Linked DNA regions of Pseudobacter ginsenosidimutans. The protein of the gene in region 2 interacts with the protein of the main gene of each other region in a pairwise test. Links are inferred from orthologs where the notes say so. Each region holds a gene or a part of one and is shown on either strand. Other genes may lie near its edges.

The links. The genes of interacting proteins can lie anywhere in the genome.
Region 1: the proteins of FSB84_RS25630 (region 2) and FSB84_RS01110 interact in binary tests that used the Escherichia coli proteins (3 or more experiments, as listed by UniProt). The link is inferred for Pseudobacter ginsenosidimutans from one-to-one orthologs.

What each region holds. Positions count from the first base shown.
Region 1 is NZ_CP042431.1:266,290-269,553, forward strand. It holds FSB84_RS01110 (2-oxoglutarate dehydrogenase E1 component), read right to left. Parts: upstream 2,961-3,264; coding sequence 201-2,960; downstream 1-200. Other genes in the region: odhB (2-oxoglutarate dehydrogenase complex dihydrolipoyllysine-residue succinyltransferase), read right to left, coding at 1-159. UniProt on the Escherichia coli protein: E1 component of the 2-oxoglutarate dehydrogenase (OGDH) complex which catalyzes the decarboxylation of 2-oxoglutarate, the first step in the conversion of 2-oxoglutarate to succinyl-CoA and CO(2).
Region 2 is NZ_CP042431.1:6,544,912-6,547,878, reverse strand. It holds FSB84_RS25630 (ABC-F family ATP-binding cassette domain-containing protein), read right to left. Parts: upstream 2,486-2,967; coding sequence 515-2,485; downstream 1-514. Other genes in the region: FSB84_RS25625 (DUF3347 domain-containing protein), read left to right, coding at 2,570-2,967; FSB84_RS25635 (patatin-like phospholipase family protein), read right to left, coding at 1-396. UniProt on the Escherichia coli protein: Genetic data indicate it may be involved in ribosome assembly or function.

The sequences.
Region 1 (3,264 bases), 6.3 Mb from region 2 along the record:
ACCTGCTTTCTCGGCATTTACTTCAAAAGTAGCTTTCTCGCTTTCCAGCTCTGCAATCACTTCGTCTCTCTCTACATAATCCCCGTCTTTCTTCACCCATTTCAAAAGGGTTACTTCACTGATAGATTCGCCTACTGTAGGAACTTTAATATCGATCATAAAATTTGTTTCGTATTATCTGTATCTGTAGTGTTGATCAATCAAATTGAAAAGGCTGTATCGATGATCTCTGCCTGTTCCTGTGCATGCACTTTGGCATAACCGGTAGCAGTAGCCGCACTTGGCTGACGGCTGATCACACCATAGTTGATGCTGGTCAGGTTCATTTTCAGGAAGCTGGCCGCGCCCATGTTCAGCGGCTCTTCCTGAACCCAGAACCAGGTAGCCTTGCTATATTTCGCATACAGGGCTTCCAGTTGTTTCAGTGGCAGCGGATACAATTGCTCCAGGCGGATGATGGCCGTATCTTTCTTACCTTCTTTCTGCTGACGGTCCAGGAGATCGTAGTAGATCTTTCCACTGCAGAACAGCACTTTGGTTACTTCATCTGCATTCACAAAGGTATCATCGATCACTTCCCTGAATCCTCCGTTCAGGAACTCATCCATTTTGGAATAAGTGCCGGGGTGACGCAGGTTTGCCTTGGGAGCGAAGTTGATCCATGGTTTGCGGAATGGCCATGCCAGTTGCCTGCGCATCGCGTGGAAGAAGTTGGAAGCGGTAGTGATATTGGTCAGTACCATATTCAGTTCAGCGCCCATTGCCAGGAAACGCTCCATACGGGCGGAACTGTGCTCGGGGCCCTGTCCTTCATATCCGTGGGGCAGCAGCATCACCACACCGTCCATGCGGTTCCATTTCTGCTCACCGGCAGAGATGAACTGGTCGATCATGGTCTGTGCGCCATTGCTGAAATCTCCGAACTGCGCTTCCCAGAGCACGAGGCTGTTGGGATTGGCTAACGCGTAGCCGTATTCGAAACCAAGCACAGCGTATTCGCTGAGCAGGGAATTGTAGATCCTGAATTTTCCGGTAGCGCCGGGGATATTGCTGAGACGGCTGTATGACTGATCGGTATTCTCATCTCTCAGTACAGCATGACGGTGAGAGAAAGTACCGCGACAAACATCCTGTCCGCTCATGCGAACATCGTTGCCATCCACCAGCAGGCTTCCGTAGGCAAGAAGCTCGGCTGTGGCCCAATCCACTTTTCCTTCTTCAGTGAATAGTTTGATCTTGTCCTGGATGATCTTCTCCACTTTCTTCAGTGGCTTGAAGTCTGCAGGCCAGGTCATGAGTGCGTCGAATATTTTTTTGAAGTTCTCCTGGTTGATAGCTGTATCAGGGCTCTGATCGAAATCTTCGGGAGTTGCCTTACGCAGGCTCTTCCACCAGAGCTCAGGTTGCTGATAATGATATGGAAGAGGATGTTGTTTTACTTCATCCAGTCTTTCCTGGAGATCGCTCCAGAATTTCTTTTCCATTTCCTTCGCCAGGTCTTTGGCATCGGCCTCACCATTCTCCAGCAGGAAGTTGGTATACACTTCACGTGGATTGGGATGTTTATCGATCAGCGAATACAGTCCGGGTTGGGTGAACTTCGGATCATCGCCTTCATTGTGACCATGTTTACGGTAGCACACCATATCGATGAAGAAATCTTCATTGAATTCCTGGCGGTAGCGGATGGCGATCTCTGCGCATTTCACTACTGCTTCGGCATCGTCTCCGTTCACATGCATCACCGGGGCCTGGATCATGGCGGCGAGGGAAGTACAGTAGTCGGAGCTTCTTGCATCATCGAAATCGGTGGTGAAACCGATCTGGTTATTGATCACGAAGTGAAGCGTACCACCGGTATAGTAACCTTTAAGGTCGCTCATCTGGGCCACTTCATATACAACACCCTGACCTGCGATACTGGCATCGCCGTGGATCAGGATGGGGAGGATCTTGTCGTAATCGCTTTCGTAAAGCACATCGGCTTTTGCACGAGCGAAACCTACAACTACAGGGTCAACCGCTTCCAGGTGGGAAGGGTTGGGCATGAGTTTAAGGTGGATGGTTTTGCCGTCTGGTGTATTCACTTCACTGCCGTAGCCGAGGTGATATTTCACGTCGCCGGAGCCCATGGTCTGGTCCATTTTTGCAGTGCCTTCAAATTCGCTGAAGATCTGCTCATAGGTTTTGCCCATCACATTGGCCAGTACATTGAGGCGTCCGCGATGCGCCATACCGATCACCACTTCCTGTACACCACCTTCTGCAGCGGAGTTGATGATGGCATCCAGTGCGGGAATGGTGGTTTCGCCACCTTCCAGCGAGAATCTTTTCTGACCAACATATTTGGTATGGAGGAATTTCTCGAACATAACGCCCTGGTTCAGTTTTTCCAGGATGCGTTTTTTCTGCGGAAGGCCGAGTGGCTTCGCAAAATTCCTTTCCATTTCATTGGTGAGCCAGTCCACCTTTTTCTGGTCGCTGATGTATTTGAATTCGAGGCCCACGTGATTGGCATAGGTTTGCTGCAGGTGGGCAAGAATGTTCTTAAGCGTGGTAGTGCCCAGTCCGATAAGGTTACCGGCCTGGAAGGACTTATCGAGATCCGCATCGGAAAGGCCGTAGAACGACAACTCCAGGTTGGCGCCGCGATCCTTGCGTGGGCGGATAGGATTGGTTTTGGCAATGAGATGCCCCTTGTTGCGGTAACCGAGGATGAGGCGGTATGCACCGACTTCTTTCTTCCAGTCGATACCAGCACCTGCAGTTCCTGTCTCAGTGGCTACGCCATTGGCAGCGTGTCCGTTAGAGCCGGCTTTACCTTCAGCTACAGCAAAATCAAAACCTTCGAAAAATTTTCTGAACTCGGGATCTACACCTTCTGGGTTTTTCAAAAAATCCTGGTATAGGCTCTCAATAAAGGCAGGATGAGAGTTAGTGATATACGAAAAGTCCTTCATGAAGAAGCGGTTGAATCTAAATGTTTAAAATTCGGGCTACAAATATAACCACGATTGGTCTGATTAACAGGAGATCAGGTTATTTTTTGCATTAAAGTTAGGGCAATAATCAGGCCGCGGGCTGAAATGGCCGCTGGTGTGACATTTCAGCAGATTTGGAGCTCTGATCGATGCCCCCGATATTAACAAAGTCAGAAAGCGGAAAGTTTTGACGCAGGTTTGATCTGACCACGAATTGTACAATGCAATGCCTGGCCATTTTCACGGCTGTACAATCTTCAGGCGCCCGCTGCCAAAGGTTTCC
Region 2 (2,967 bases):
GAAGAAGAGCTCGGAGAATTTGATCCAGAGTTCCTGTCCTTCCAGCACCCCGCTGGGCAGGCGGAAACGGTGGTTCACCCAGGGTAGCTCGAGTATGTATTTCGAGTATTCGTCTTTTTCTTCCATGAAGATACTGCGGAGAGAGCTCTGGTTGCTGAGGAGCAGGTCCCAGTCGATACTCCTGGCGATCTTTTCGATGCTGTCTGCAGAATATCCGATAGAGTAGAGGCTGCCGATGATACTGCCCATACTGGTACCCGTTATATAATCCACTTTGATGCCGGCGGAGTCGATGGCTTTGAGGATCCCGATATGCGCCAGTCCTTTAGCGCCGCCACCACTGAGGGTAACGCCGATCTTCGGACGTCCGGTGCGGGTCTGGGACTGGGCTAACAACAACGAACACACGCAGATTATCGTCAGCACGAATTTCCTGGCTAAGAGTTTCCACAGCATATCACCAATTTAAGAAGGAATGGGTAACCTTCAATGTACGGACGGCGAAAAAATTATGTTATTTATTCGCCTGTTCTTCCAGTTCCATCACTTTCTCAAATGCGGTCTCATATTGCGCATTCAGGTCCTTCAGTGATGCATTGATGGTTTTGAGACTGCTTTCCGTTTCTATGAATTTGTTTTTATCTGCATATGTTGATGGATCGGCCAAAAGGGCTTCTTTCTCAACCTTCTGCTTATTGAGGCTATCGATCTTCTGTTCCAGTTCACTGAGCGCCTTTTGTTGTTTCTGCAGTTCCTTCTTCAGTTCCTTATTGATGGGTGCATTTACCACGGGTTTTGCGGCAACGGGCTCCGGTTTGGGGGCAGGAGCAGGCTCGGCCTTTTTTTCCTGTTTCTTTTCTGGCTGGCCTTTGCCAGCAGCATTGCGGGCCATCCTCTCTTTCCATTCCACCCATTCTTCATAGCCACCATCGAATACTTTGATAGCGTGATCGTCTATCTCCCAGATCTTATTGGCTACTTTGGAAATGAAATACCTGTCGTGGCTCACCATGATGATGGTGCCCTGGTAGCGGTTCAGTGAATCGATCAGCAGATCAACCGAGTGCATGTCCAGGTGGTTGGTAGGCTCATCCAGCATGAGGAAGTTGGCCTTGCTCACAATTGTTTTGGCGAGTGCCACGCGGGCTTTCTCACCACCGCTGAGTACTTTGATCTTTTTATCTGCATCGTCTCCGCTGAAGAGGAAACAACCGAGCAGTGTGCGCAGCTCCAGTTCAGTCTTCTGAGCGCCGCAGGTTTTCATTTCATCAAGCACTGTGTTATTGAGGTCCAGCGATTCCAACTGGTGCTGTGCGTAAAAACTTTCTTCCACATTGTGGCCCCAGCGGCGGTCGCCTTCGAATTGTTCGATGCCTGCGATGATACGGAGCAGGGTGGATTTCCCTTTTCCGTTGGCGCCGATCAGCGCGATCTTATCGCCCCTGTCTATCTCTGCGGACGTATGTTCAACGATGGTATTGTCGCCGAACTTCTTGGTGATATCTTTCAATTCCACCAGCACTTTGCCGGGCACTTTGTCTACCTGGAAATTGATGCGGATATCGGGTCGCTCCACAATCACTTCTTCCACGCGCTCAAGTCTGTCGAGACGTTTCACGATGCTCTGCGCCTGTGCGGCTTTCGAAGCCTTGGCCTTGAAGCGCTCGATGAATCTTTCCTGCTGGCGGATATAATCCTGCTGGTTCTCGTATGCGCGTTGTTGCAAATCTGTACGGATCTCTTTTTCTTTCTGGAAGAAATCGTAGTTGCCGTTGTAAATATGCAGTTGACGCTGGTACACTTCCACGATCTTGGTGACCATCCGGTTGAGGAAATATTTATCGTGGCTCACGATCACTACGGAGCCCTGGTAATGTACGAGGTATTTTTCCAGCCATTCGATAGACGGAAGGTCAAGGTGGTTGGTAGGCTCATCCAGCAGCAGCAGGTCCGGCGCCATGAGGATCATCTTGGCCAGGAGCACACGCATACGCCAGCCACCGGAGAATTCTTTGTAGGGGCGTTGAAGAGAGGCATTGTCGAAGCCGAGGCCCTGCAATACTTCTTCGGTACGGTGGTGAATGGTGTAGCCGTCCAGGGTATCCATTTCATGGAGCCTGTCTGTATACGCGATGAGGGTGTTTTCGTCTCCGGTCTTTTCCAGTTCGATCCCCAGTTCTTCGATCTCCTTTTCCAGTTGCAGCACACGCTCGAAGGCGCCAAGGGCCACCTGGAGGATGCTTTCATTGGTGTCGAAGCTCAGGAGGTCCTGGTGCAGATAACCGATGGTAGTGGTTCGGCTTCTTTCCACTGTGCCTTCTGAAGGGGAGTATTGTCCAACCAGCAGTTTGAGCAAAGTAGACTTCCCGGTACCGTTGAATCCCACCAGCCCGATGCGTTCATTGGGCTGAATATGCCAGGTGGCATTTTCAAAAAGGATCCTTGCTCCAAATTCAAATGTTACGTTCGTCAGTCCTGCCAGCATAAAGATGTTGCTTTTTACGCCGCAAAAGTAACACAATCATGCCGTAACATTCAGAAATGTTACCTTTGAGAAATTTTTATTCTGATGAAAAAAGGTGTACTCTTAATCCTGGTTCTGGTGATCCTCGGCATTGCCGGATGGATGATCTGGGGCGGTAAGAAAGAAAACAAGCCCGAAGAGAAGCAAAAGCCGCTTACGAAGGCTGAAAATACCGACGCCTTCAACAGCTCCTTCGGTGTGATGCTCAATACCTATTTCAAGCTGAAAGATGCGCTGGTGGCCAGCGATACCGCCAAAGCTTCCGCGGCTGCACTGGAACTGGCAACCGCTGCCGACAGTCTGAAGATCGATGAGATCAGGGCCGATACGATGGGTGTACTCAAACTCACGGCGGAGGAATATGCCGGCACCATCAACGGATCTGCAAAAGGACTGGCAGGAGAGAAAACCATCGAAGCCAAGCGCCAGGAATTCAAAATGAT